One region of the Streptomyces sp. 4N124 genome, then DNA from elsewhere that is predicted to be linked to it. Evidence: riboswitches for the same ligand, from Rfam matches in the RefSeq annotation. Region 1 holds a riboswitch; each other region holds the start of a gene.
The links. Region 1 has a riboswitch for cyclic di-AMP ahead of ACTWQO_RS44155 (NlpC/P60 family protein). Riboswitches for the same ligand answer to the same signal wherever they lie in the genome.

Region 2: linked by a shared signal. The riboswitch ahead of ACTWQO_RS27940 (transglycosylase family protein) and the one ahead of ACTWQO_RS44155 (NlpC/P60 family protein) in region 1 are both predicted to bind cyclic di-AMP.
Region 3: linked by a shared signal. The riboswitch ahead of ACTWQO_RS40130 (M23 family metallopeptidase) and the one ahead of ACTWQO_RS44155 (NlpC/P60 family protein) in region 1 are both predicted to bind cyclic di-AMP.
Region 4: linked by a shared signal. The riboswitch ahead of ACTWQO_RS22370 (M23 family metallopeptidase) and the one ahead of ACTWQO_RS44155 (NlpC/P60 family protein) in region 1 are both predicted to bind cyclic di-AMP.

The regions. Positions count from the first base shown of each region.
Region 1 covers NZ_JBQQBS010000081.1:12,491-19,818, reverse strand. The annotation lists gene pcrA (DNA helicase PcrA) at 1-1,616, opposite strand, end outside; gene ACTWQO_RS44160 (ScyD/ScyE family protein) at 1,742-2,830, opposite strand; cyclic di-AMP (ydaO/yuaA leader) riboswitch at 3,094-3,264, shown strand; gene ACTWQO_RS44155 (NlpC/P60 family protein) at 3,273-4,436, shown strand; gene ACTWQO_RS44150 (tellurite resistance/C4-dicarboxylate transporter family protein) at 4,550-5,551, shown strand; gene ACTWQO_RS44145 (hypothetical protein) at 5,529-5,882, opposite strand; gene ACTWQO_RS44140 (NlpC/P60 family protein) at 6,301-7,328, shown strand, end outside.
Region 2 covers NZ_JBQQBS010000031.1:25,323-32,650, reverse strand. The annotation lists gene ACTWQO_RS27960 (Ppx/GppA phosphatase family protein) at 1-687, opposite strand, end outside; gene ACTWQO_RS27955 (DUF501 domain-containing protein) at 684-1,214, opposite strand; gene ACTWQO_RS27950 (FtsB family cell division protein) at 1,241-1,717, opposite strand; gene eno (phosphopyruvate hydratase) at 1,810-3,090, opposite strand; gene ACTWQO_RS27940 (transglycosylase family protein) at 3,429-4,130, opposite strand; cyclic di-AMP (ydaO/yuaA leader) riboswitch at 4,134-4,316, opposite strand; gene ACTWQO_RS27935 (LysM peptidoglycan-binding domain-containing protein) at 4,506-5,486, opposite strand; gene ACTWQO_RS27930 (cytochrome P450 family protein) at 6,027-7,289, opposite strand; gene ACTWQO_RS27925 (nucleoside triphosphate pyrophosphohydrolase) at 7,286-7,328, opposite strand, start outside.
Region 3 covers NZ_JBQQBS010000061.1:50,392-57,719, forward strand. The annotation lists gene ACTWQO_RS40120 (hypothetical protein) at 1-179, shown strand, start outside; gene ACTWQO_RS40125 (helicase HerA domain-containing protein) at 176-3,292, shown strand; cyclic di-AMP (ydaO/yuaA leader) riboswitch at 3,544-3,701, shown strand; partial or broken gene ACTWQO_RS40130 (M23 family metallopeptidase) at 3,713-4,753, shown strand; partial or broken gene ACTWQO_RS40135 (PrsW family intramembrane metalloprotease) at 4,986-6,278, opposite strand; gene trmB (tRNA (guanosine(46)-N7)-methyltransferase TrmB) at 6,303-7,073, opposite strand.
Region 4 covers NZ_JBQQBS010000021.1:110,677-118,004, forward strand. The annotation lists gene ACTWQO_RS22355 (DNA gyrase/topoisomerase IV subunit A) at 1-1,432, opposite strand, end outside; gene ACTWQO_RS22360 (M16 family metallopeptidase) at 1,754-3,139, shown strand; gene ACTWQO_RS22365 (M16 family metallopeptidase) at 3,136-4,524, shown strand; cyclic di-AMP (ydaO/yuaA leader) riboswitch at 4,738-4,904, shown strand; gene ACTWQO_RS22370 (M23 family metallopeptidase) at 4,918-5,676, shown strand; gene ACTWQO_RS22375 (GntR family transcriptional regulator) at 5,865-6,560, shown strand; gene ACTWQO_RS22380 (HPr family phosphocarrier protein) at 6,676-6,957, opposite strand; gene ACTWQO_RS22385 (bifunctional acetate--CoA ligase family protein/GNAT family N-acetyltransferase) at 7,137-7,328, shown strand, end outside.

The sequences.
Region 1 (7,328 bases):
TTGACCGCGTTCGTCGACCGCGCGGCCATGCCGTACGCCTCGTCGACGCGGCGCAGCGCCTGCGGGAAGCTGATCTTCTCGCGCTGCGAGAGAGCGTCGATCATCGCCTCGGCGCGGTCGCCGATGCCCCGCTTGGGCACGTTCAGGATGCGGCGCAGCGGGACCGAGTCCTCGGGGTTGGCGAGCACGCGCAGGTAGGCCAGGACGTCCCGGACCTCCTTGCGCTCGTAGAAGCGGACGCCGCCGACGACCTTGTAGGGCAGGCCGACGCGGATGAAGACCTCTTCGAAGACACGGGACTGGGCGTTCGTACGGTAGAAGACCGCGACGTCGCCGGCCTTCGCGTCGCCCGCGTCCGTGAGGCGGTCTATCTCCTCGGCGACGAACTGCGCCTCGTCGTGCTCGGTGTCGGCGACATAGCCGGTGATGCGCGCGCCCGCGCCCGCGTTGGTCCACAGGTTCTTGGGGCGGCGGGACTCGTTGCGCTCGATGACGGCGTTGGCGGCGGTGAGGATGGTCTGGGTGGAGCGGTAGTTCTGCTCCAGCAGGATCGTCGTCGCGTCCGGGTAGTCCTCCTCGAACTGGAGGATGTTGCGGATGGTCGCGCCGCGGAAGGCGTAGATCGACTGGTCGGCGTCACCGACGACGCACAGTTCGGCGGGGAGCAGGTCGTGCTCGCCGGGCGGTACGTCCTCGTCGTGCTCGCCGGTGCCGACGAGTTCGCGTACCAGGGCGTACTGCGCGTGGTTGGTGTCCTGGTACTCGTCGACCATGACGTGCCGGAAGCGGCGGCGGTAGTGCTCGGCGACGTCCGGGAAGGCGCGCAGCAGGTTGACCGTCGTCATGATCAGGTCGTCGAAGTCGAGGGCGTTGGCCTCGCGCAGGCGCGACTGGTACATCGCGTATGCCTGGGCGAGGGTCTTCTCGAAGCCGTCGGTGGCCTGGGCGGCGAAGTCCTCCTCGTCGATCAGCTCGTTCTTGAGGTTGCTGATCTTGGCGCTGAAGGACTTGGGCGGGTAGCGCTTGGGGTCGAGGTCCAGGTCGCGGCAGACCAGGGCCATCAGACGCTTGGAATCGGCGGCGTCGTAGATCGAGAAGGATGACGTGAAGCCGAGCTTCTTCGACTCGCGGCGCAGGATGCGTACGCATGCGCTGTGGAAGGTCATCACCCACATCGCGTTCGCGCGCGGGCCGACGAGCTGCTCGACGCGCTCCTTCATCTCACCGGCGGCCTTGTTGGTGAAGGTGATCGCGAGGATCTGGCCGGGGTGCACCTTGCGCTCGCCGAGCAGGTACGCGATGCGGTGCGTCAGCACGCGCGTCTTGCCGGAGCCGGCGCCGGCCACGATGAGCAGCGGGGAGCCGGAGTGGACGACGGCCGCTCGCTGGTTCTCGTTCAGCCCGTCCAGGAGCGCGGCCGGGTCCACCGCCGGGCGGTGGGCGCCGTCCCGGTAGTACGCGTCCCGGTCCGGCGGCGCGTCGAACTTCCCGCCGAACAGATCGTCCGGAACCGGCTCCGGCACATGATCGTCCTCGGGCGGCGGCGGGGGTTCCTCCGCATGGGCCCGCGGGGCCTGGAGGTCCGCCAGGAAGCTGTCATCAAAGAGGCTGCTCATCGCTCTCCGAGTTTAGGGCGCCCCACTGACAGCCCGCCGCCGCCCTGAGAACATCGCCGAATTCCAAGCCCCAAGGGTCTCAGAGTGTGCGAACCCTCAGTCGGCCCAGAAGAAGGCCGGCCGGCTCAGAAGCCGAGGATCTTCCAGACCTGGCCGCCCGGCGTCCTCCCCTGCCCCAGATCCGTTCCGTCCCGGTCGGCGACGGACCAGGCCGAGACATAGACCTTGCCGTCGTACGGGTCGACGGCCACGCCCGCCGGGAACGGCACCTTCACGTTCGTCCGCTTGCCGTGGGAGACCTTGGTGACGACGCCGGCGAAGAGCTGGCTGACGTACAGGTCGCCCTTGTCGTTGACGGCGAGGCCGGTGATCGAGCCGAAGCCGGACTTCCAGCCGAGGATCTTGCCGGTCCAGGGGTCGACCTGCCACACGCGCGCGGTGGGCTTCTCGGTCTCGCCGTTGAGCTCGCCGACGTAGAGCTTGCCGTCGGGGCCGAGCACCAGGGAGGTCGGGACGGACTGGTTCTTGTCGTGGTCCGGGAAGACGGTGAAGGGGCGGGCCCGGCCGGACGGCGAGACCTCGATCAGGTCGTTCCCGGCGGCGTCCGCGACGATCTTGCGGCCGTCGGGGAGCGCGAGGACGGCGTACGGGTTGGACTCCACGGATGCCTTGTGCGGGTTGTGCTTCAGCTCTACGGCCGCGATGTCCGCGGCGATCTTCGCCTTGCCGTGGGTGATCTTCAGCAGCTTGCCGAGCTTGTTCCAGGGCGGCGTCGTGGGCACTCCGGCTTCCGGCGGGGCGAAGGTCTCGACGCCCCAGAGCTTGCCGTGCCGCGCGGAGACGCCGTCGACGCCGGTCGCGAAGCCGCCGTCCGGGGCGGCGGCCGAGGGCAGGCCCTGCACCACCCTGTAGTGCTTCCATGCGCCCCCGTTCCAGTAGATCTTGGTGACGGCCGACGAGAGGCCGATGCAGGTCTCGCCCTCCGGCCCCTCCCCGATGCACTGCTTGCCGCCGCGGCCGGCCTCGGCGACGTACAGGCGCCCGTGGTCGTACGACAGCTGGCGCGGATTGTCGAGGCCCTTCGCGATCACGCGGACGACGGGTTTGCCGCCGGTGTGGCTGTCCTGTCCGGCGCCTGCGCTCGCGGGTGCGATGCCCGCGGTGGCGGTGAGTGCGACTCCTGTGGCGATGACGAGTGCGGTGCGTGTCCTCATGGCCGTACTCCCTCTCAGCCGCCACGGCTCCCGACCGTGGCTGGCTGGAAGCTACCGCCCCGAAGCGGGCGGACGCTGTCACTCCGGACAAAATACGAGCAACTCGCCGCAGACCCCTGCGTATTGACCACGGCGAGCGACGCCCCAGGCTAAGGTCACGAAAATGTATCGGGCATTTCGCCCATCAACCTTCACAGGGGCCACACGAGTTGGCTAGCGTTCCTCCAGGCCGCACGACCCCTACCGGCGAACGTCGCCGGGCCGTACGGCCTCCGCCGAGTCCGGCGCGCCCGCTGGGCAGACCGGAGCCGGGGACCCACCGAACTTGGGGTGAATCGACCGGACTTCCCTTCGGGAAGCGGTCGTAGGGCAACCCTTCCGAACCACCCGCCCGAACCCGACAGCTAACTCGGTAGGCGGAAGATGGAAGGAGTCGCCTCCCTTGGCGTCGCACCGCAAGTCGCGTCCTTCGGGTTCGCGCGTCGCAGGCATACGGACCCCCGCCCTCGCCACGGCGGCCCTCACCTCCGTGGCCCTGCTGTCCCAGTCGGCCAACGCCGCTCCCCCGGCCGACGACAAGCCGAGTCTCGAAGAGGTCGAGAAGAAGGTCGACGACCTCTACCGCCAGGCCGAGTCGGCGACCGAGAAGTACAACTCGGCGAAAGAGAAGACCACCAAGCAGCGCAAGCGCGTCGACACCCTCCTCGACGACGTCGCGCAGCGCACGCAGAAGCTCAACGAGGCGCGCGAGGAACTGGGTTCCTTCGCCTCGGCCCAGTACCGCACCGGCGCCTCCGCCCCCGACACGGCGACCTTCCTGCTCGCGGACACCCCGCAGGACTACTTCGACCAGACCCAGCTGATGGACCGGATGACCGGCCGTCAGAAGGAGGCGGTCGACGACTTCGTCACGCAGCAGTCCGCGACGATGGAGAAGCGCCGGGAAGCCACCGCGAGCCTGGAGACGCTCACCGAGTCGCAGGGCGACCTGAAGACCGCCAAGACGACCGTCCAGCAGAAGCTGGCCGACGCACGCGAGCTGCTGTCGAAGCTGACCGCCGAGGAGAAGGCGCGGCTCGCGGAGATCGAGCGGCAGAAGCAGCAGGAGGCCGAGCGCAAGGCCGCGGAACTCGCCAGGCAGCAGGCCGCGGCGGAGGCGGCGGCCCAGGAGGAGGCGCAACGGCAGCAGGAGAGCGGCACCGGCACGTCGGAGTCCTCCGACACCTCCGTGGCCGACTCCTCGTACGCCACGAAGGCCGAGAAGGTCCTCGCCTTCGCCCGCTCCACGATCGGCAAGCCGTACGTCTGGGGCGCCACGGGCCCCGACTCCTACGACTGCTCCGGCCTCACCCAGGCCGCGTGGAACGCCGCCGGCATCTCCCTCCCGCGCACCACCTGGGACCAGGTGAACGCCGGCACGACCGTCTCCCTCTCCGCCGCCCAACCCGGCGACCTGGTCTTCTTCTACGACGACATCAGCCACGTCGGCATCTACATCGGCAACGGGATGATGATCCACGCGCCGAAGCCGGGGGCCTATGTGCGTGAGGAGTCGATCTACTACGACGGTGAGTCGTCGATCCACAGCGTGGTACGGCCCGCCTGACAGGACAGGGACGCGGCACCGGGGTTTCCCGTGCGCACGCGCTCGTGCGTTTTCCGTACGCACGCGCGCGTGCCCCGCTCTCAAGGCGCGTGCCGCTCCCTACCATCGGGGCCATGCCCCGCCCCTCTCCCCTCCGCGCCTGGTGGGCACAGCGCTCACCGGCGGCCGGTGCCGCCGTGATGGCGACCGGCATCGTGTCGGTCGGTCTGCATCTGACGGGGTACGAGGTCCTGTCCCGTATCGCCCTCGCGGTGGCCTGCGCGGCGTGGCTGGGGCTGGCCGCGGACTTCGTCGTACGGCTGCTGCGGCAGCGGGAGAGGTGGGTCGCCGAGGCGGCGACGCCGGGCGCTCTCACCGCCGTGGCGGCGACGACGGTCCTCGGCACCCGCTTCTCCGCCCTGGACTGGCAGCCGCTCGCCGAGGCGCTGCTCGCGCTGGCCGCCGTGCTGTGCCCGGTGCTGCTCGTCGCCGTCGTACGGCACTGGCGGCGGCGTATGCCGGGCGCGGTGTTCCTGGGCTGCGTGGCCACGCAGGGGCTCGCGGTGCTCGGCGCCACGCTGGCCGCTGCCGAGGGGGCGGCCTGGCTCGCGCGGGCGGCGATGGTGCTGTTCTGGCTGGGTCTTGTGCTGTACTGCGTCGCGCTGGCCTGCTTCGATCTGCGGCAGGTGGCCGAAGGGGCCGGTGATCACTGGGTCGCCGGCGGCGCGCTCGCCATCTCCGCGCTCGCCGGGTCGAAAATCGTCGCCGCCGACAGCGCGGCCCTGTACCTCTGGAACGACGACAACGACGGCGTCCTGCGCTTCATGACCGCCGTGGTGCTCGTGCTCGACCTGGCCTGGTACGCCGTCCTGCTCGTCGCCGAGTTCGTCCGCCCCCGGCTGCGCTACGACGTGCGTCGCTGGGCGACCGTCTTCCCGTTGGGGATGACGGCGGCGGCGACGCTCTCCGTGTCCTCCGCCCTCGATGTGCCGTGGCTGGACGGGCTGGGTGAGGTGCTGCTGTGGATCGCGGTGGCCGCCTGGCTCGCGGTCGCCGCCGGCATGATCACGGCCACGCGGGCCGCCGCCACCTCCGCCGCCGCACCGCAGGACGTCAGGTCCACAGCACCGCGATGAAGACGTTCGCCGTGGTCAGCAGTCCGACCAGGCCGAACAGCGGCTTCTCCACCTGCTCGTCGTCGCGCTTCACATAGACGAGCCCGAGGATCACGACCAGCAGCGCCAGCTTCACACCGATCTTGATGTTGTTGACGGCCTGATCGTCGGCCTGGTTGAGGCCGACCAGGACCGCGCCGGTGACCAGCATCGTCAGCGCGCCGTGCAGCATCGCGGGGACGAAGCGGGCGGTGCCCTGGCCCATCGCCTTCATCTGGGTGAAGAAGCCGCCGAGCAGGGCGGCGATGCCGATGATGTGCAGGCCGACGAAGAGATGGATGAGTACGTCCATGAGGCCGGAGCCTAATCAGAGGCGTACGGGGCACATGACACCGGCCTGCCCTTCGCGCGGACGGTGCATATATGCGGTCCATAGCAGCCCGTCATCCCCGGGAGTCCCGGAATCCTCACTTCGGTCACCACACTGCGTGAAGTCGACGGCCCCGGATCGGGATCACGATCACTTACGGTCACCGCCCGGTCCGCTCGCGTCAGTTCCGCGCAATGCGTCACCCGTCCGACACACCCGGGTTTAGCGTCCTCCCCCAGGTGACCGGCTCCCCACCGCCGCCCGGGCCAGGGGCGGCAGTCGATCACCCCGCCGAGAAGGTCCGGCGGCGGTCCGCTCCCCCTGTGCGGGCCGCCGCCGGACGCAGAGCCGCCGACGCCCCCACGCACCGGCGGTCGTACGAAAGGACGTGCAGGTCCACGTGGCAGCGCACCGCAAGCCCCGACAGCGTTCCTCCGGCGGCACCTCGGTCCGTACGGCCGCCACGATCGCCCTCGCGGGCGCCGCGACCGCGACCGGTCTGGACGGGACCGGGCATGCGGAGCCGGAGCTGACGCCCGCTCAGGTCAAGGCGAAGGTGGACAAGCTGTACCAGGAGGCGGAGGTCGCCACCGAGAAGTACAACGGCGCGACGGAGAAGGCGGAGGCGGCCGAGCAGCGCCTGCGGGACCTGCGGGGCGAGGCGGCGCGCAAGACGGACGGCCTCAACTCCGAGCGGGAAGCGCTGGGTTCGATGGCGGCGGCACAGTACCGCGACGGCGGCCTCGACCCCGCGCTCCGGCTCGCGCTCTCCGCCGACCCGGACGGATACCTCCAGGGCGCCGAGTTCGCCGAACGCGCGGGCAGCCGTCAGGCCGCGTCCGTCGCCCGGGTACGCGAGCAGCTGCGCGAGATCGAGCAGCTGCGGGGCGCCGCGCACATCGAGCTGGCCTCGCTGACGTCCCGGCAGACCGAGCTGAAGCGGCACAAGAAGACGATCACCGGCAAGCTGGACGCGGCCCGGCGGCTGCTGTCCCGGCTGACGGCCGAGGAGCGGGCCCGGCTCGAGGACGCCGGACGGGCCTCACGTACGGGCGCACGGGACGGCCTGACGGGACCGGTGACGGCGCCCAACGCCCGTGCGGCCTCCGCCGTTTCGTACGCCTACCAGAAGCTCGGCAGCCCTTATGTGTGGGGCGCGACCGGCCCCGACGCCTTCGACTGCTCGGGCCTCATGCAGGCCGCGTACCGCTCCGCGGGCATCTCCCTGCCCCGGACGACCTACGCCCAGATCGACGCCGGCCGCCGTGTCTCCCGCGCCGAACTCCTCCCGGGCGACCTGGTGTTCTTCTACTCCGGCATCAGTCATGTCGGCCTCTATGTCGGCAACGGCCAGATGATCCACGCCCCCAACCCCTCGGCGCCGGTACGGCTGGCTCCCATCGACGAGATGCCGTTCGCGGGGGCGAC
Region 2 (7,328 bases), on a different contig from region 1:
CAGCGCGATCGCGGAGACCGTGGTGACCGATCCGGCCAGGCCGACCAGCGTGCGCGCCTCGCGCAGCGGAACCGTCTCCTCGGCGAGGTCGAGGGCGGCTTCGATGTCGGCGCGCATCGCGGCGATCTGCGCCTCACCGGGCGGGTCGGACACCACGCCCTCACGTACGAGGTGCCGCTCCGTCATCCGCACACAGCCGACGTCCACGGAGCGCGCGGCGCGCACATGCTCCTCCCCCACGACGAACTCGGTGGATCCGCCCCCGATGTCCACCACGAGGTACGGCTTGTCGAGGTGATCGCTCCCCGCCAGCTCCTTCGTCGCCCCCGTGAACGAGAACTCCGCCTCCAGATCACCGGAGATCACCTCGGGCTCCACCCCGAGAATGTCCAGCACCTCCCGCACGAACTCGTCCCGGTTCTCGGCGTCCCGGGAAGCCGAGGTGGCCACGAACCGCAGCCGCTCCGCCCCGTGCTCCTTGATGATCGCCGCGTACTCCCGGCACGCCGCGAACGTCCGCTCCAACGCCTCCGGCGCAAGCCGCCCGGTCCGATCCACCCCCTGCCCGAGCCGCACGATCGTCATACGCCGGTCCAGATCGACGAGTTGACCGCTCTTTGGGTCCACGTCGGCGACGAGAAGCCGGATGGAGTTGGTACCGCAGTCGATGGCGGCGACGCGGGTCACTGCTCGTCCTCCTTCGGCGCCGTCACACACGCCCCCTTGAGCCACCACTCCGGCAGCATCTCGATCGCCTCGTCACCAAGGGGGTTCACACCCGGCCCCGCGGCCAGCGAGTGCGCGACAAGCACATGCAGGCACTTCACCCGGTCCGGCATACCGCCCGCGCTCGGAAAGCCCTTCAGCTCCTCGATCTCGTCCCGGCGCCGGATGTAGTCCTCGTGCGCGGAGCGATACGCGGCGGCCAGCTCCGGGTCGGCCTCCAGACGCGCCGTCATCTCCTTCATGACGCCGTTCGCCTCAAGCGTGCCGATCGCCGACGCGGCCTTGGGGCACGTCAGGTAGTACAGCGTCGGGAAGGGCGTTCCGTCGGGCAGTCGCGGCGCCGTCTCCACGACGTCCGGCTGCCCGCACGGGCACCGGTGCGCGATGGCGCGCAGCCCGCGCGGCGGACGCCCGAGCTGCTGCTTGAAGGCCTCGACGTCCGCGTCGGTGGGCTCGGTGCGCGGAGTGGACGGCGGGGGCGTTTCCATGCTCGTACGAAAATCTCTCTGTCAGTTCACTGGTCGGAGGCGTCGGACTTGTCGACGCCGTCCCAGACGTTCAGGTACCAGGGACGGTCCGCCGCCCCGGTGTCGGCGCGCGACTGCTTCGCCGCGTGCGGGTCGACCACGATGAACCCGGTCTCCCCCGGCATCACATAGTGCAGCCGCTGCCGGATCTGCTGCTGGGCGTACGCGTCGTCCTGCCAGCGCGCCTTGAGGTCCCGCAGCTGCTCGACCCGCTCGTGGGCCAGCTGCTTCTGCTGCTCCAGGTCGGCGATCTCGGCGCGCTGGGAGACGTACTGCCTTATCGGATAGGCGAGGGCCACGACCAGCGAGCACAGGACGAGTGCCAGCAGCGCCGCGCGGCCGGTCAGCCGGGAGCGGCGGGCCTGGCGTTTGGTCTGGGACCGGTAGACACGGGCCGCCGTCTGCTCGCCGAGCAGCCGGATCCTGGTCGCGGTGGAGAAACGGTCCCGGTCCTTGACGGCCATGACCCACCTCCCCTTCATACGTGCGTACGTCCCCGCACACGGTACGGGACCGAGTACGGGGACGTACGTACGACGCTGCTCTAAGGCCTGTGTCAGTCCTTGAAGCGCGGGAAGGCGCTGCGACCGGCGTACACCGCCGCGTCGTCGAGGATCTCCTCGATGCGCAGCAGCTGGTTGTACTTGGCGACGCGGTCCGAGCGGGCCGGGGCGCCGGTCTTGATCTGACCGCAGTTCACGGCGACGGCGAGGTCGGCGATGGTGACGTCCTCGGTCTCGCCGGAGCGGTGGGACATCATGCACTTGAAGCCGTTGCGCTGGGCCATCTCGACGGCGTCCAGGGTCTCGGTCAGCGAGCCGATCTGGTTGACCTTGACCAGCAGGGCGTTGGCGGAGCCCTCCTCGATACCGCGGGCCAGGCGCTCCGGGTTGGTGACGAAGAGGTCGTCGCCGACGATCTGGACCTTGTCGCCCAGCTTCTCGGTGATGGCGTTCCAGCCGGCCCAGTCGTCCTCGTACAGCGGGTCCTCGATGGAGACGAGCGGGTACGCGGAGACGAGTTCCTCGTAGTACTCGGTCATCTCGGCGGCCGAGCGGGACTTGCCCTCGAACTCGTAGCTGCCGTCCTTGTAGAACTCGGACGCGGCGACGTCGAGCGCGAGCGCGATCTGCTCGCCGGGGACGTAACCGGCCTGCTTGATGGCCTCGATGATGAGGTCGAGCGCGGCGCGGTTGGACTCCAGGTTCGGGGCGAAGCCGCCCTCGTCGCCGAGGCCGGTGGACAGGCCCTTGGTCTTCAGCACCTTCTTGAGCGTGTGGTAGACCTCGGCGCCCCAGCGCAGGGCCTCGGAGAAGGTCTCCGCGCCGATCGGGGCGATCATGAACTCCTGGATGTCCACGTTGGAGTCGGCGTGCGAGCCGCCGTTCAGGATGTTCATCATCGGCACCGGCAGCAGGTGCGCGTTCGGGCCGCCCAGGTAGCGGAAGAGCGGGAGGTCACTGGCCTCGGAGGCGGCGTGCGCGACGGCGAGGGAGACGCCGAGGATGGCGTTGGCGCCGAGCGAGCCCTTGTTGTCGGTGGCGTCCAGGTCGAACATCGCCTGGTCGATCAGGCGCTGCTCGGTGGCGTCGTAGCCGACCAGCTCCGGGCCGATCTGCTCGATGACGGCGAGGACGGCCTTCTCGACACCCTTGCCCTGGTAACGGTTGGGGTCGCCGTCACGCAGCTCGATGGCCTCGAAGGCGCCGGTGGACGCACCGGACGGAACGGCGGCACGACCCGTGCTGCCGTCGTCGAGGCCGACCTCGACCTCGACCGTGGGGTTGCCTCGGGAGTCCAGGATTTCCCGGGCTACGACGACGTCGATGGACGGCACGAGCATCTCCTTCGTGGATGTGACGCGGTTTAGCAGGACCGCAGCGGCTCTGCGAGATGAGCCTAACCGGCTCCGGGCGATCGGCCACCGGGTCACCCACCCGATGGACAGAACCGAGAGCAAATTGTTTCTGAACGGAACAAAAAGTGGGGCGGACGTGGGGCCGACGCGGGGCCGACTCGGGGCAGAAAAAAGCCCCGCCCCGGTGCGTACGGGGGAATGACGCACCGGGGACGGGGAGCCCGTGGGGACGGGGGGACCCTCACGAGGCCTTCAATACATAGACCACGGATGTGAGGGAGCTGTGGTTCAGCCGTGTTCTGCCCGTGAAGGCAAGATCACTTGAGGTGCAGCTGCTGACCCGGGTAGATGAGGTCGGCATCCTCGACGATGTCCTTGTTCAGCTGGAACACCTTGTCCCAGCCGCCCTTGACGTCGTGCTCCTCGGCGATGGTGCTGAGGGTGTCGCCCTTGACGACCTTGTACTCGCCGTCGCCCTTCTTGACCTTCTTGCCGGTCGGGGTGGTGACGGTCTTCTTGGTGCTCTGCTCGGCGGCGGGGCGCTCGGCGGAGCGGGAGGCCGACTGCTGCTCGCTGGAGCGCGTGGTGCTCTCGCTGCTCTGGTTCTGCGAGGAACCGCTCGACGAGGCGCCGGAGCCGTTGTACGAGGCGCTCGACAGGCCGGTGCCGCAGTTCGGCCAGGCACCCTTGCCCTGGCCCGCGAGGACCTTCTCGGCTATCGCGATCTGCTGGGCCTTGGAGGCCTGGTCGGCGGTGGCGGCGTACTGCGTGCCGCCGTACGCGGCCCAGGTGGAGGCGGAGAACTGCAGACCGCCGTAGTAGCCGTTGCCGGTGTTGATGGACCAGTTGCCGCCGGCCTCGCACTGGGCGACGGCGTCCCACTCGGAGGCGGTGGCGGCGGAGGCGTTGCCGGCCGCCATCAGCGGGGCGGCGACGGCGGCACCGGTGACACCGGCGATGGCGATGGCACGAGTGGCCTTGGACGGACGGCGGTGCTTGCCCTTGCCGGAAAACAGCATGATTGATCCCCTCACCGACGCCTGCGAGGTGAGCTGTCGGGTTCGGGCCGGTTGAGTTGCCCGGCCATGTCTCGTACGAGGCTTTCGTCCCGTACGGGGCACGGCTTCACCCCAAGCCGCTCGGTCAACTGACCGGCGCGGCGCTTACCTTGGGTCCCCCGCTCCTGCCTACGGCGCTGTTAAGCGACGACTGTTCCCGTGCGGCCACTGGCAGGATTCGGCGTTGTGGCAGCCGGGGCTCGTGTTGGCGAGCGGTGATGACCGTAGACACGCGATCCGTGGAATTTCAAAGACGATCAGGGCTTCTGAGACTCATCCCACACTTTCACTAAACCGGACATTCAGCGCGAAGCAGGGCGTCAACTACCGTTGGATTTAGCCCGTTTCGATACCGACTTCGAGGGTCTGACCGGGGATGATGAGGTCCGGGTCGGTACCGATGGTTCCCTGGTTCTCGGTGTAGAGCGCCCGCCATCCGCCGTTCAGCTCAAGGGAGTCGGCGATGGTCGCGAGAGTGTCCCCGGTGCGGACGCTGTAGGTGGCGTGACGGCCGGAGGTGTCGGTACGTACGTCACTCTCGGCCTCGTCCGCGCTGACGCCCCGATGTTTGCCGGTTCCGGTTCCGGTGTCCGTAAGGTACGAAGAGCCGCCACTCTGGCCCGACTTGCCCGTATCGTCACCCTCGACGGGACCCGCGGAAGGGCTGGCGGAATCCTGCGAGGCACTCGGGCTGGAATCGGGGGATGTGTCTGACTTGGCCGAGTTGTCCGCCGCATCCGACGGCTCGTCAGACGGAGACGGGGAGGACGGCGAAGGGGAGGACGAGGAAGGGGAAGCGGAGGGGGACGACTCCGAAGAGGATGACTCAGGTGACTCAGGTGAGTCGGACAAACCGGATGAGTCGGAGGAAGTGTCGGGCGAGGTGGACGGTTCGGCCGATGCCTCGCCCGCCAGGCCCGTGTCGACGTTCGCCGAGCGGGAGTCCTCACCGAGGCCGTGGAGCAGTCCGCAGGCGGGCCACGCGCCGGCGCCCTGGTCCGCGAGGATCTTCTCGGCGACGGCTATCTGCTGGGAACGGCTGGCCTGGTCGGCGCTCGGGGCGTAGTCGAGGCCGCCGTACTGCTCCCAGTCCTCCTGGGGCAACTGCAGCCCGCCGAAGAACCCGTTGCCGCTGTTGGCGCTCCAGGCGCCGCCGCTCTCGCACTCCGCGACCTTGTCCCAGGTGCTGCCGTCGGCCGCGCTCGCGCCGCTCGCACCGAGGAGGGGGATGGCGATGGCGGAGCCGGTCACTCCGGCCGCGACGAGCAGGGCCGGGGCCTGACGGGGGCGACGGTGACGACCGTTCCCGGAGAGCATGCGGGGGCCTTTCGCGAGACAGCAGGGACCGGCGCGGCGGGTGGGGCTGAGGGGCCGCGCTGATCCGTGAACGTATAGGCAGCCCCTCACTTGTCACAAGTTAATGCCGCGTAGATCACGTGAAGATCACAGACATGAGTGCGTGTCACCTTTGCGCAGGTGAGGCGAGTTGGCCAGGTGGCGCGAACTCGACGGGCAAGTCATCAGCGGGATGGCGTGACACGACCGGCAGGCCACCGGCCCGGTGGCGTGAACTCCACCGGCAAGCCACCAGCCCGGCGCCGCGAACACGACCGGCAAGCATTCAACCGGGCGGCGCGAACTCCACCGGCAAGCATTCAACCGGAAGGCGTGAACACGACCGCAAGCCACCAGCCCGCCGCCGCGAACTCCACCGGCAAGCATTCAGCCGGAAGGCGTGAACACGACCGCAAACCACCAGCCCGCCGCCGCGAACTCCACCGGCAGGCCATCAGGCGGGAGGCGTGAACGCGACCGGCAAGCATTCAGCCCGGGGCCGCGAATGCGACCGGCAAGCATTCAGCCCGGCGGTGTGAACTCGACCGGCAGTGTGCGCAGTCCGCGCATGATGAGGCCGCCGCGCCATCTCAGATCGGTGGAATCCACCGCGAGTCGCAGGTCGGGGAGGCGGGTGAGGAGTGTGGCGAGGGCGGTCTGGCCTTCCAGGCGGGCGAGTGGGGCGCCGAGGCAGTAGTGGATGCCGTGGCCGTATCCGAGGTGTTGGTTGTCACGGCGGCCGAGGTCGAGGACGTCGGGGTCGGCGAACCGCTCCGGGTCCCGGTCGGCCGCGGCGAGGACGACGAGGACGGGGTCGCCCGGCGCGATGTGCTGCCCGCCGACGGTGAGCGGCTCGGTGGCGAACCGCCAGGTGGCGAGTTCCACGGGGCCGTCGTAGCGCAGGAGTTCCTCGACGCCGGTTTCCAGGAGGGCGGTGTCGTGGGCGGCAAGGGACCTCTGGAGGCGGGCTCGCTGCTCGGGGTGGGTGAGGAGGGCGTACGTGCCGTTCCCGATGAGGTTGACGGTCGTCTCGAAGCCGGCGAACAGGAGGATGAAGGCCATCGCCGCGGCCTCGTTCTCGGTGAGGTGCTCGCCGTGGTCGGAGGCGCGGATGAGACCGGAGATGAGGTCTTCGCCGGGCGTGGGTTCGGCGGGGAGGGCCGCGCGCTTGCGGTGGATGAGGTCGGCGAGATAGCCCCGCATCTTCTTCACGGACCGCGCGACCCCGCCCCTGGGGCCCCCTTGATGCCGGATCATCATGCCCGCCCAGTCCCGGAAGTCGTCCTGGTCCTCGCGGGGGACGCCGAGCAGGTCGCAGATCGCGTAGATGGGGAGCGGGAACGCGAACTCGTGGATGAGGTCGGCGGATCCCTTCTCGGCGAACCGGTCGATGAGATCGTCGGTGAGCTCCTGGACCCGGGGCGCGAACTCGGCGACGCGACGAGGGGTGAACGCCTTGGAGACCAGCCTCCGCAGCCTGGTGTGGTCCGGCGGATCGATGTTCAGCAGATGCGTCATCAACTCGGCCTTGCGCTCACCGGGGATGCCGGTCTTGCCCTTGGCGTGCGCGGGCTCGTCATGGTGCGCCGGGTTCTTTGACAGGCGCGCGTCGGCGAGTGCCTGCTTGGCGTCGGCGTACCGGGTGACCAGCCAGGCCTCCACACCGCTGGGCAACCGCGTCTTGTGGACGGGCGCGTGCTCGCGGAGCCAGGCGTAGGCGGGGTAAGGGTCGCTCGCGAACTCCCAGGTGAACAGCTCGGGGGCGGGAGCGGGGTGCGCGCTCATACCCCCTCCGTCTCCCTGATCGCGTCCCGGTAGGCCCGG
Region 3 (7,328 bases), on a different contig from region 1:
CATGGCTCGAAGGCCTGCCACGGGGGGTCGTCGACGCCGAACTCGACCGGATGATCGAGCAGTCCGACGTACAACTGATGGCCGAACTCAACCAGCGCGCGCTGAACGACGATGACCGCAAGGCCGCTGTCGACATCGGCGGCGAAGCCCGCCACCTGCTGCGGATCGGACCGGCGTGAACAGGGAGATCGCGGCCCTGAAGACCATCCACATCAGCACCGCGCCGACGCAGGACGAGATCTGGACGCCGACCCCCTACCACGTCGACGGCCTTCATCCGGAGGTGTACCGGCGGCTGGAAAGGGCGATGAGCGCCGTCGAGCGCGCCCACTCGCCGGTCGCGGCGGTGGTATGCGGTGAGCGCGGATCGGGCAAGACGCATCTGCTCGGCTGGACCCGCCACGAGATCCAGGAGCGCGGCGGCTTCTTCTTCTACATCAAGCTCGTGACCGGCCGGGACTTCTGGGAGGGCGCCGCCAACAGTCTCGTCGACAGTCTGTACCGCAAGGACGAGGGCGACCAGTTGCAGCTGGTTCGCCTCCTCGGTGAGCTTTCGCACCGAGCCGGCCTCGACACCGAGACCCACAGCGCCATCATCGGTGAGCGTGAGCTGACGCGCGCCCATGTCGACGCGTTCGTTCAGGGCATCCGGAAAATCGACCGGCAGGTCGGCAACGAGGCCGCCGATACGGCCCGCGCGCTGGCGCTCGTCGCCTCCACAGGCGATGCCGCGGGGATCGGCCAGGCCTACCTCGCGCTGGACGACGACGATCAGGGCCGGAGTGCCGCCTGGGGGATGTCGCCGCGCGGGCGGCCGGCGCAACTCCTGCTCCGCGATCTCACGCGCCTGTTCGCCCTCGTCGGGCCGCTGGTCTTCGCCTTCGACCAGCTGGACAACCTGGTGTCCGCGTCGGAGACGTCTGCGCTGACGTCGTCCGCGTCCGGCGGGAGCCGGGCAGCGCAGCGGCTGAGCAGCGACATCGCCGCCGGCCTGATGGAACTGCGGGAGGAAGCCCGCCGGACCCTGATGGTCGTGGCGTGTCTCCAGGACACCTGGGGGCTCATTTCCCGGTCGGCGGTTCGGTCCGCCCTGGATCGGTTCGAGGTCCTGCCGACACTCGGAGCGATTCCCGACGAGGCCACTGCCGCCGCCATCATCAGCAACCGATTTCGCCAGGGCTACGAGGCCGAGGGGTTCACCCCGCCCTACCCGACGTGGCCGATCAGCCCGGCCGCGCTGGCCGAAGCCCCCCACCGGTTCACCGCACGGCGGCTGCTCAAGCGCGTCGAGAAGCACCTCGCCGACTGTGAGCAGACCGGCACGGTTTCCGAACTGACCTCCCTGACAGGCGAAGAGCCCATGGGAGCCGCACAGCCCACGCCCGTGATGGCCGGCAACCTGAACGCCTTGACCGAGTCCTTCGCAAAGCTCCGTGCCGAGGCCGATGATCGCGGGCCGCTCAACGCCGCGTCCGAGGACGACGTGATGCCCGCCCTGCTGGGCGCGGGACTGCGGAGCCTGGTCAAGGAACTCGGTGCGGACGAGACACGGTTCCTCATCGAGACGGACTTCGGCCGCAAGGCGGCGCTGCACGCCCGGCTGCGCCATGTCGTCGACGAGGACAGCGAAAGCGAGATCCACTGGTCCTTACGGGCGATCGCCACGGACAACGCTCGCGCCGCCCAGACCCGGATACGCAACGCGGCTGTGGAGGCCGGCCTGGCGGCCCACCTGACGAGTCGCCGTCTGATCCTGCTGCGGAACATGCCGTATCCGAGCGGTGCCAAGACCAAGGAGATCAAGGACGACTTCGAGGCGCGGGGTGGGGTGTCGTTACCGATCGGCGCCGCCGATCTCCGGACCCTGGCCGCTCTCCGGGCCATGCTCGACGACCGTGCGCCAGGCCTGGCCGAATGGCTGCGACAGGAACGCCCCGCCTCCCGTATAGAGGTCTTCGCGCCGGTGCTGGCCGATCTGCGGCAGCAATTCGGCATCACGGCCACGGACACCGGCTCCAGCGGGGACACGGCGGACGCGGCGGACATGTCGGAGGACGCCGAGCCGGCTCGTACCGAGATCGTCATCGGCGCCACGGTCCGGGGCCGCCGTCCGTTCGCGGTTCCCATGGAACGGCTCCGGATGCACACCGCGGTGGTGGGGGCGGCGGGATCGGGCAAGACGGTCCTGATCAAGCGACTTGTGGAGCAATGTGCTCTGCGCGGTGTCTCGGCGATCGTGCTGGATCCGAACGACGACCTCGCCCGGCTCGGCGACCCCTGGCCGCGCACGCCGGATCGCTGGGCGGAGGAACAGGAGCGCGAGGCCCGACGCTATTTCGCGGATGTCGAAGTGGTGGTGTGGACGCCGGGCCTGAACCGGGGACGCCCGATCTCCTTCTACCCGCTCCCCGACTTCGGTCCGGTCCTTGACGACGAGGACGACTTCCCGCGTCTGGTCAGGTCGACCGTGACCTCACTCGCGCCGCATGCCGGTGTACGGGGCAGCAGTGCTCGCGCGACCCAGCAGCTGGGGGTGCTCAAACGTGCCCTCGAACGGTACGCGCGCGACGGCGGCAAGACCTTGGCCGGCTTCGTCGAGCTGCTCGCCGAGCCCTCGCCCGACATCGTGAACAGCAGGACCAGTCGCTTCGCGGTTCAGATGGCGGACACGCTGGAAGCCGCGATGGAGACCGACCCGCTGTTCGGGGAGTCCGGCGCACCCGCCGATCCCGGGATGCTCCTGATCCCGTCGCCGGGAAAGACCGCCCGTATCTCGGTGATCAGCTTCGTCGGCCTGTCCGGCGACGGACCGGCCCAGTTCGTCAGCCGTCTCCAGGCGACCTTGTTCTCATGGTTCCGGGCGCACCCGGTCGGCGACCGTGCCCTGGGCGGGCTACTGGTGATGGACGAGGCGCAGAACTTCGTACCCTCCGGTGCGGCGAGTCCGAGTACGGAGAGCACGGTCGAACTCATCCGCCAGATACGCAAATACGGACTCGGGATGGTCCTCGCCTCGCAGACGCCCAGGGGGATCCACAATCAGGCGCTGGGCAACACGGTGAACCAGTTCATCGGCCGCCTTACCGTTCCCGCTCAGATCAACGCCGTCGAGACCATGGCGGAGGCGCGGAACGCGGTCCTCGACAACCTCGCGGGTCTCTCGCGCGGCATGTTCAACGCCGCGACCGAGGGGACCGGATTCAGCAAGATCGAGGTGCCGATCTGTCTCAGTCACCACGATGTGCCGCTCAAGGAGGACGAGATCGTCGAGCGAGCCCGCCGCGGTACGTGAGGGCGCGGTTGTTGTCACCCGGCGTGAGTGGACGGTCCCGCTCCGGTAACAACTGACACAACGTCAGAACTGGTGTGACTGCTGAGTTGTCGCTGAGGCGCGGCCAACTCGCCCGTTTTTCATCGGTCATGACCCGTACGTCCTGCGCAAAAACGTTAATGATCAAGCGGAACCGCTTGGAATCCGGCCCCCGCGTCTATTAACGTTCGATAACGCAGCGCGGTCGTCCCAGCCGTCACAAGAGTCGGCTCCGTGCGCACGCGCCGAATTCCGCAAGGGAACCGGGGAACCACCACCTTGGGGTGAATCGCGCGGATGCCACCGTGGAAGCACGGTAGGTATACGCGCGTAGGAGACCTTCCTGCTCCGAACCCGTCAGCTAACCCGGTAGGCGAGAAGGAAGGAAAGGAGTACGCCTACGTGGCGTCCAACCGGCCTGCCCCCGAGGCCCCCTTCGTGCCGAGTCAGCGCGAGCCCGACACCTTTGTGTACGGCGGCTACCGCACCGACGACGAGGGCCCGCTGGAGGAGTGGAACCCCACCGAGGAGTCCATTCGTCCCGTACGCGGCCGGCACCGCGTCAGCAAGCAGCGCAACGGGGCATTCGCCCGGAGCTCCACGGTTCTCGGCGTCGGCGTCATAGCCGCTGTCGGCGCGGGCGGCATGGCCAGCGCCAACACCGGCAAGCCGCCGGTGTCCATCTCCCTGCCCGACCTGCCGTCCGTGGGCTCGATCATCTAGGACGACGCCGCCGAGGACTCGGCGGACACCGCGACCGCGCTCAGCACTGTCAGCGTGGCCTCCACCGAGAGCGAGCAGTCCGCCGCCGACGCGGGTGAGACGCTGCGCTCCCGGATCCTCGCCCAGGCCGAGCGGCAGCAGGACCAGGTCGACAGCAAGGCCGCGCAGGCCGTGCAGGCCGCCGCGCAGAAGGAGGCCGCCGAAGCGGCCGCCAAGGCGGAGCAGGAGGCCAAGGCCAAGGCCGCCGCCGCGAAGAAGAAGGCGGAGGAGGAGGCCGCGGCCAAGGCGGAGGCCGAGCGGCTCGCCCAGCTGGCCAAGCAGTTCGCGCTGCCGACCTCCTCGTACACCATCACCTCGACCTTCGGTCAGGCCGGTTCCCTCTGGTCCTCCGGCTACCACACCGGCCTCGACTTCGCCGCCCCCACGGGCACGCTCATCAAGGCCATCCACAGCGGCACGATCACCGAGGCCGGCTGGGACGGCTCCTACGGCTACAAGACCGTCCTCACCCTCGACGACGGCACCGAGCTCTGGTACGCCCACCAGTCCTCGATCAGCGTCAGCGTCGGCCAGAAGGTCGCCACCGGCGACGTCATCGGTCGCGTCGGCGCCACCGGCAACGTCACCGGCGCCCACCTCCACCTCGAGGTCCACACCGGCGGCTCCGACAGCGGCATCGACCCGATGGCGTGGCTGCGGAGCAAGGGGCTGAACCCCTGAGGTAGCGCTGCTGCGGCGGGGCCGTCTCAGCTGCGGCCGCCGTCCCGCTCAGCTGCGGGCATGCGTGCCGCCGGGGGCGGTGCCCACCTGGCAGGCGGCAGTACCTCCCGCCAAGCTGCGGGCATTCGTGCCGCCTAGGGCGGCACGGGTGGGCGCAGGCGGCACCCCGTCAGCGCCGGGGGCCGCGCACCCACCCCCGCCCAGCCGCACGCCGGGCCACTCGCAACGCCGGCTAGGTCCGATACGGGTTGTACGCGGGATACGGATACGGCACCGCATTCCCATACGCCCCGTACACCGGCAAAGGCGGCGCAGCCACCCGCGCCGCATGGTCCAGCGCCGGCCCCGCAACCCCCCTCCGCTGCCACAGCTCATGCAGCAACTCCCGCTCCCGTACGACGAAGTCGGCCCCCGCCCGCCCCCGCCGCCCCCGATGCCGCAGAAACGCCAGCGACGTCGCGTACGCCTAGTACTGCGCCACCGCCCGCCCCGCCGGCCTGCCGAAGTGACGACGGGCGTACTCCCGGGCCAGCCGCCGCGCCCGCATCGACCCGAGTACAAAGGGCGCGGCCGGCCCCAGCCAGCCCGCGGCGACATACGCGGGCAACTCGGCCCGTACGGTCCTCAGCTCCCGCTGCCGCGTCCAGATCAACAGCCAGGTCAGCAGCACGAACGCGGGCACCATGAAGATGGCGTACACGGCGAAGAACCCGTACGTGCCGAAGCTCGACGAGCCGTTCCACATCGCGTGCATGCCCATCGCCAGCAGCAGCCCGGACAGCGGCACGAGCACGCGCCGGACATGCTGCCGGTCCGCCGAGAGCGCGGCGACACCGAAGCCGATGCCGGTGAGGACGGTGAAGAGCGGGTGGGCGAACGGCGACATGATGATGCGGACGAAGAACGTCGCCGCGGTCACGGAGGCGATACCGCGGTCGCCGGTGAGCTGGTCGGTCCCGAAGGCCGTACCGAGGTAGAGGATGTTCTCGGTGAACGCGAAGCCGGTCGCGGTGACCCCCGCTATCACCACCCCGTCGACGATCCCGGTGAAGTCGCGTCGCCGGAAGAGAAAGACGAGCAGTACGGCCGCCGCCTTGGCGGACTCCTCCACGATCGGCGCTATCACCGTCGCCCCGAGGGTGTCCGCGCTGGACGGATCCGCGGTCGCCGTAGCTATCCATCTGGTCGCGAAGCTGTTGGCGACGATCGCTATCAGCGCCGCCGCGCAGGCGCCCCAGGCGAAGGCGAAGAGGAGGTTGCGCCAGGGGCCGGGTTCGACCCGGTCGAGCCAGCGGAAGGCGGCTATCAGCAGCGGCACGGGGAACACCGACAGACCGAGCCCGACCAGGAACCCCTCCGTGCCGGTCTGTTCGCGGACCAGGGCGAGGATGACGAGGCCGGACAGCGCGAGGAGCGTGATGAGGGCGCCGTACCGCACCCAGCGCTTCTGCCACCAGTGCGCGTGCCGCCGCGTGCCACCGGCGGGATCTCCGGTGTGCGGCGGGAACGGGGGGGTGGTGGCCACGGTTTTGACCCTAACGAGGGAAGGTTACTGGGGACCTTCGTGCAGTACGCGGCGGAACAGCAGGTCGTTCACGACATGTCCCTTGTCCAGCCCTTGGCCCTCGAAACGGGTGAGCGGCCGGAAGTCGGGACGCGGCGCGAAACCGCCGTCGGGCTGCGTGTTCTCGAAGTCCGGGTGCCCGCTCAGCACCTCGAGCATCTGTTCGGCGTACGGTTCCCAGTCGGTCGCGCAGTGCACGGTCGCCCCCGGCTTCAGCCGGGTCGCGGCGAGGCTGAGGAACTCCGGCTGGATCAGCCGCCGCTTGTGGTGCCGCTTCTTGGGCCAGGGGTCGGGGAAGAAGACGCGCAGCCCGTCGAGGGAGTCGGGGGCGAGCATCTCGCGGAGCAGGATGATCGCGTCGCCGTTGCCCACACGGATGTTGGACAGGCCGTGGTGGTCGGCCAGGTTGAGCAGATTGCCCTGGCCGGGGGTGTGCACATCGACGGCGAGGATGTTGGTCCCGGGGTCCGCCGCGGCCATCTGGGCGGTCGCCTCCCCCATCCCGAACCCGATCTCCAGCACGACAGGGTTCGCGTTCCCGAACAGCTCGGTCAGATCGACGACCCGCTGCCCGTCGATATCCAGCCCCCACTGGGGCCACAGCCGCTGCAACGCATCCGCCTGCCCCGCCGTCACCCTGCTCCGCCGAGGCTGAAAACTCCGAATCCGCCGCTCGAAATGCGACCCCGCGGGATCGGCCTTCGGCCCATCGGGAAACCGCGGCTCCCCCTTGGCTCGGCTATGACGAATGGACATGCCGGCTGCGTGATCAGCTTCGGTGGCGTGGTGAGTCTCAGACACAGTGGGGTCGATTTTACTGGCCCCCGCCAAGCTGCGGGCATGGGTGCCGCGGGGGCGGCGCCCACCCGGCAGGCGGTGGACTGCCGTCCCACCAAGCTGCGCCCGCCGCCCCGCTCAACTGCGGGCATGTGTGCCGTGAGGGCGGTACCCGTCCAGCGGGCGGCAGGGCGTGGTCCCGCGAAGCTGCGGGCATGTGTGCCGTGAGGGCGG
Region 4 (7,328 bases), on a different contig from region 1:
TGCGCAGCTCCGCGTCCGACTCCAGGATCCGGGTCAGCTCCTCGATCTCCGCCTTCAGGCGGTCCTTCTCGGACTCCAGCTCGATCCGGTCGTACTTGGTGAGGCGGCGCAGCGGCGTGTCCAGGATGTACTGCGTCTGGATCTCGCTCAGCGAGAAGCGCTCCATCAGGCGCTGCTTGGCCTGCGCGGAGTTGTCGCTGGAGCGGATGAGGCGGATGACCTCGTCGATGTCCACCAGGGCGGTGAGCAGGCCCTCGACCAGGTGCAGCCGGTCGCGGCGCTTGCCCCGGCGGAACTCGCTGCGGCGCCGCACGACGTTGAAGCGGTGGTCGAGATAGACCTCCAGCAGCTCCTTGAGGCCCAGCGTGAGCGGCTGGCCGTCGACCAGCGCCACGTTGTTGATGCCGAAGGACTCCTCCATCGGCGTCAGCTTGTAGAGCTGCTCCAGGACGGCTTCCGGCACGAAGCCGTTCTTGATCTCGATGACCAGGCGCAGGCCGTGCGCACGGTCGGTGAGGTCCTTGACGTCGGCGATGCCTTGCAGCTTCTTCGAGCCGACCAGATCCTTGATCTTGGCGATCACCTTTTCCGGGCCGACCGTGAAGGGCAGCTCGGTGATGACGATGCCCTTGCGACGCGCGGTCACGGTCTCCACGGAGACCGTCGCGCGGATCTTGAAGGTGCCGCGGCCCGTCTCGTAGGCGTCCCGGATGCCGGACAGGCCGACGATCCGGCCGCCGGTGGGCAGGTCGGGGCCGGGGACGTGCTTCATCAGGGCGTCGAGATCGGCGCCCGGGTGCCGGATCAGATGGCGGGCGGCCGCGATCACCTCGCGCAGATTGTGCGGCGGCATGTTCGTGGCCATGCCGACCGCGATGCCCGAGGCGCCGTTGACCAGGAGGTTCGGGAAGGCGGCGGGCAGGGCCACCGGCTCCTGCTCCTGGCCGTCGTAGTTCGGGGTGAAGTCGACGGTGTCCTCGTCGATCGACTCCGTCATCAGACCCGTGGCCTCGGCCATCCGGCACTCGGTGTACCGCATGGCGGCGGGCGGGTCGTCATTGCCCAGCGAGCCGAAGTTGCCGTGCCCGTCGACCAGGGGGACTCGCATCGAGAAGGGCTGGGCCATGCGCACCAGGGCGTCGTAGATCGACGCGTCGCCGTGCGGGTGCAACTTACCCATGACCTCGCCGACGACGCGGGCGCACTTCACATAGCCGCGGTCGGGGCGCACGCCCATCTCGTTCATCTGGTAGACGATGCGGCGGTGCACCGGCTTGAGGCCGTCGCGGGCGTCCGGCAGGGCTCGGGAGTAGATGACCGAGTACGCGTACTCGAGGAAGGAGCCCTGCATTTCGTCCACGACGTCGATGTCGAGGATCCGCTCCTCGTACGAGTCGTCGGGCGGCGGGGTCTTCGTGCTGCGGCGGGCCATCGCTGCCTGGCTCCTCTGTCTACTGGTCGCTCGCCCACGGGCGCGCTCTTGCTGAAGCGTTGAATGAATCTGACGCGGACCATTGTGGACCGCGGCACTGACAACGCGGACCAGGACCCGGCGTCGGCCGTCCCGCCCGGCGTTCACAGGTGCCGCCCGCCTCAGGCGGGACAGCACGCCCGCAGGCTACGCGATCTCGCTCTGGGCGTACGTCGGGCGGGAACTTCGCCGACCCTTCGCACGCTTGCATACAGTGGCAGGACCGGCGGGATTTCCGCAGTTACGACGAGTGTTTCCGCGATCGAAGGGACGTACATGCCCATGGGTCACACGGCCACAGACCAGGCAGGCACCGGGGGCCTGACAGCGACCGAGCACCGCCTGGCCAACGGCCTGCGCGTGGTGCTCTCCGAGGACCACCTGACCCCGGTTGCGGCGGTGTGCCTCTGGTACGACGTCGGCTCGCGCCACGAAGTCAAGGGCCGTACCGGCCTGGCTCACCTTTTCGAGCATCTGATGTTCCAGGGCTCGGGCCAGGTGAAGGGCAACGGCCACTTCGAGAAGGTGCAGGGCGCCGGCGGCTCGCTGAACGGCACCACCAGCTTCGAGCGCACCAACTACTTCGAGACCATGCCCACCCACCAGCTGGAGCTCGCCCTCTGGCTGGAGGCCGACCGCATGGGCTCCCTGCTCGCCGCCCTCGACGACGAGTCCATGGAGAACCAGCGCGACGTCGTGAAGAACGAGCGCCGGCAGCGCTACGACAACGTCCCCTATGGCACGGCTTTTGAGAAGCTGACGGCTCTCGCCTACCCGGAGGGCCACCCCTACCACCACACCCCCATCGGCTCGATGGCCGACCTGGACGCGGCGACCCTGGAGGACGCCCGCGCGTTCTTCCGGACGTACTACGCGCCCAACAACGCGGTGCTCTCCGTGGTCGGCGACATCGACCCCGAGCAGACGCTCGCCTGGATCGAGAAGTACTTCGGCTCCATCCCCGCGCACGACGGCAAGCCCGCCCCGCGCGACGGCCAACTGCCCGAGATCATCGGCGAGCAACTGCGGGAGATCGTCGAGGAAGAGGTCCCCGCGCGCGCGTTGATGGCCGCCTACCGGCTGCCGCATGACGGCACGCGCGCGTGCGACGCGGCCGACCTGGCGCTCACCGTCCTCGGCGGCGGTGAGTCCTCCCGCCTGTACAACCGGCTCGTACGACGCGACCGTACGGCCGTCGCCGCCGGATTCGGCCTGCTGCGGCTGGCCGGCGCGCCCTCCCTGGGGTGGCTGGACGTGAAGACGTCCGGTGACGTCGAGGTGCCGGTCATCGAGGCCGCCATCGACGAGGAGCTCGCCCGGTTCGCCGCGGAGGGCCCCACGGCCGAGGAAATGGAGCGCGCCCAGGCCCAGTTGGAGCGCGAGTGGCTGGACCGGCTCGGCACGGTCGCGGGCCGCGCCGACGAACTGTGCCGGTACGCCGTCCTGTTCGGCGACCCGCAGCTCGCCCTCACCGCCGTCGGGCGGGTGCTCGAGGTGACCGCCGAGGAGGTCCAGGAGGTCGCCAAGGCCCGCCTGCGGCCCGACAACCGCGCGGTGCTCGTCTACGAGCCGACCGTCCCCACGGAGACCGTCGAGGAACCCACCGAAGACCTGGAGTCCGCGGCGACCGTGGAAGCCACCGACGAGAACGAGGAGGCGGCCAAGTGACCGAGCTCGCCGCTATGGAATTCCACCCCGAGCCCCGGGCCGGCGAGGCCAGGCCGTGGGCGTTCCCGGCCCCCACGCGCGGGACCCTCGACAACGGCGTCACGGTCCTGCGCTGCCACCGCCCCGGCCAGCAGGTCGTCGCCGTGGAGGTGCTCCTCGACGCGCCGCTGGAGGCCGAACCGGCCGGACTCGACGGTGTCGCCACGATCATGGCGCGGGCCTTCTCCGAGGGCACCGACAAGTACTCCGCCGAGGAGTTCGCCGCCGAGCTGGAGCGCTGCGGAGCCACCCTCGACTCGCACGCCGACCACCCCGGCGTCCGGCTCAGCCTGGAGGTCCCGGTCTCACGGCTGTCCAAGGCGCTCGGCCTGCTCGCCGACGCCCTCAGGGCGCCCGCCTTCGCCGACAGCGAGGTCGAACGGCTCGTCCGCAACCGCCTCGACGAGATCCCGCACGAGCTGGCCAACCCCTCCCGCCGGGCCGCCAAGGAGCTGTCCAAGGAGCTCTTCCCGGCCGGCTCACGCATGTCGCGTCCGCGCCAGGGCACCGAGGACACGGTCGAGAACATCGACTCCGCGGCCGTACGCACCTTCTACGAGAAGCATGTGCGTCCCGCCACGGCCACCGCCGTGGTCGTCGGCGACCTCACCGGCATCGACCTGGACGCGCTGCTCGGCGAGACGATCGGCGCCTGGACCGGCTCACCCGCGCAGCCGCGCCCGGTGCCGCCGGTGACCGCCGACGACACCGGTCGCGTCGTCATCGTGGACCGCCCCGGCGCCGTCCAGACGCAGCTGCTCATCGGCCGTGTCGGTGTCGACCGCCACGACCGCGTGTGGCCCGCCCAGGTGCTCGGCACCTACTGCCTCGGCGGCACCCTCACCTCCCGGCTGGACCGTGTCCTGCGCGAGGAGAAGGGCTACACCTACGGAGTGCGGGCGTTCGGGCAGGTCCTCAGGTCCGCCCCGGACGGCTCGGGCGCCGGGATGCTCGCCATCAGCGGCTCCGTCGACACCCCGAACACCGGCCCCGCCCTCCAGGACCTGTGGACGGTGCTGCGGACGCTCGCCGCCGACGGGCTCACCGACGCCGAGCGCGATGTCGCCGTACAGAACCTGGTCGGTGTGGCGCCGCTGAAGTACGAGACCGCCGCGGCCGTCGCCAGCACACTGGCCGACCAGGTGGAGCAGTACCTGCCGGACGACTACCAGGCCACGCTGTACCGGGAACTCGCCGCGACCGGCACCGTCGAGGCCACCGCGGCTGCCGTACGCGCCTTCCCGGTGGACCGTCTGGTGACGGTGCTCGTGGGCGACGCGGCGCAGATCAAGGAGCCGGTGGAGGCCCTCGGCATCGGCCAAGTCACCGTCGTGTCCGCCGAGTAGAGCCGCCCAGAGGCGAACACTCGGCCTACGCGCGCGTGGAGCCCCGGTGACGGAAGCGTCACCGGGGCTCCCTTATGTCCGAATTACGGGAGAGGTTGCCTGTCTGGCCTGTGGCATGCGCTACAAAAGCCGTGATCCGTTTGGGGATTGAAAGATGTCCCGTTTAGCGTCTTCCGGGCTGTCCGTCAGGCACTGCGCCGCACCCGCGGCACCGGACAGTCATCGCCGAGTCCCCACACGGCGCGAGCCAGGGGAGCCGGGGACCCACCAACGTAGTCCCTGGGGTGAATCGGACGCCCGCGCGTGCCGCGAGGGGGTCCGTAGGAGACCTTCCTGCTCCGAACCCGTCAGCTAACCCGGTAGGCGAGAAGGAAGGAAAGGACCAGCCACTACATGGCGTTCACCCGCGCCACCGGGAAGCACCGCCGTCCCAGCCGTATCCAGCGCACCACCGCCCGCGCGGCGGGCGTCGCGGCCCTCACCACCACCGGCGTCATCGGCACCCTGGCCGCCCCCGCGCTCGCCGCCGAGCCGGCGGCCGAGACGACCGGCCTGATCCCGGTCCTCAGCAGCGCCGCCGCCGACCAGATCGCCGAACAGGCCGCCGCCCAGCAGCAGGCCGCCGAAGAAGCCGCCGCCGCGAAGAAGGCCGCCGAGGCCAAGAAGAAGGCCGCTGCGGAGCGGGCGCAGCAGGCCCGCGAGGCCAAGGAGCGCGCCGCCCGCGAGGCCGAGCGCAAGCGCCTCAACAGCTACGTCCTGCCGATCACCGGCTCGTACGTCTCCACCGGCTACGGAGCCGGCGGCTCCGTGTGGTCCTCCGGCAGCCACACCGGCGTCGACTTCCACGCCGCGAGCGGCAGCTCCGTCCACGCGGTCGGCCGCGGCACCGTCGTCGAGGCGGGCTGGGAGGGCTCGTACGGCAACCAGGTCGTGATCAAGATGAACGACGGCACGTACACCCAGTACGGCCACCTGTCGTCCATCGGCGTCTCGGTGGGCCAGAGCGTCACCCCTGGCCAGCAGATAGGGCTCTCCGGCGCGACCGGCAACGTCACCGGGGCGCATCTGCACTTCGAGGCCCGTACGACCGCGGAGTACGGCTCCGACATGGACCCCGTCGCCTACCTGCGCTCGCACGGCGTGAACGTCTGACGGCAGACCCCTCCGCGCCCCCAGGCCCCGGCTCCCCGAGCCGGGGCTTTCGGCCTTTCATACCCCCGGCTGTCCAAAAAATATCCATGGATTCCGGCCCGCCATCGGAAATTCCGGCTCATTGCCATAGAGTCACTGAACACGCGTCAATCGTCGACGTTTCACGGGGATTAAAGCGGAGGTCGGTCATGCGTATTCCGGCGCACTCGGTATGCACGGCGATCCGGGACGACATCGTCGCCGGTGTCTACGAGCGCGGCAGCCGGCTCACCGAGGAACTCCTGGCGCGCCGCTACGGCGTCTCGCGCGTCCCCGTCCGTGAGGCCCTGCGCACGCTGGAGGCCGAGGGGTTCGTGGTGACCCGGCGGCACGCGGGCGCGTGCGTCGCGGAACCGACCGAGCAGGAGGCCGCGGACCTGCTGGAGATGCGCATGCTCCTGGAGCCGCTCGGCGCCTCCCGGGCCGCCCAGCGGCGCACCGAGGCGCATCTCAAGGTGCTGCGGGGCCTGGTCAGGCTGGGGCAGGAGCGGGCCAGGAGGGGCAACAGCGAGGATCTGCGCTCCCTGGGCGGCTGGTTCCACGAGACGCTCGCCCAGGCCTCCGGCAGCCCCGCGCTGACCTCGATGCTGACCCAGTTGCGGCACAAGATCGCCTGGATGTACGCCGTGGAGGCGCCGGCCAACCCCGTGGAGTCCTGGGCGGAGCACGGCGCGATCGTCGACGCGGTGGCGCGCGGCGACGGCGAGCGCGCGCGGGCGGTCACGGCGCAGCACACGGAGCGCTCGACGGTCGTGCACCGGCTGCGGTTCGGTGTCCAGGGAGAGCGCACGGAGCGTGTGAGGAACTCGCAACATGCCGTAAACATGACGAGCCTGCGGCATTAACACAAGAGCCGTATACAAAGAGGGTCTAATTCGCGGGGGATTATTTCTGCTGCCCGCGATCGGAAAATGCGAAGGGCTCGCCCGGAAATTCGGACGAGCCCTTCAATTGTGCTTCTCAGACGGTCTCGGGAAGCTCCTCGAGCCCCTCGGCGACCAGCTTCGCCAGCCGGTCGAGGGCGACGTCCGCGCCCTCGGCGTCGGAGGCGAGCACGATCTCCTCGCCGCCCTGGGCGCCGAGCCCGAGGACAGCCAGCATGGAGGCCGCGTTGACGGGGTTGCCGTCGGCCTTGGCGATCGTCACGGGGACCCCTGCGGCCGTGGCGGCCCGGACGAAGATGGAGGCGGGGCGGGCGTGGAGACCCTCGGCCCAGCCGACGTTGACGCGGCGCTCAGCCATGTGATGCTGCCCTTCAGGTGTTCAGGGTTGTCTAGACCAGTTTCCCATATCGTGAAGCAAGGCCGGAACGGTCCTGCGTCCCGTCCTTGAAGTGCCGTCGGACCGCGGCCTCGGCCCGACTCCCGTCCTCCACAGACTGCCTCGCGCCGTTGTCGTACGCGAGCCGTACTCTGGGCCCCATGCAGAGCGCGCCGGACCGGCACGAGTACCCCGCCCACTGGGAAGCCGACGTGGTGCTGCGCGACGGCGGCACCGCGCGCATCCGCCCCATCACCGTTGATGACGCCGAGCGCCTGGTCAGCTTCTACGAGCAGGTCTCGGACGAGTCGAAGTACTACCGCTTCTTCGCGCCCTACCCGCGTCTGTCCGCC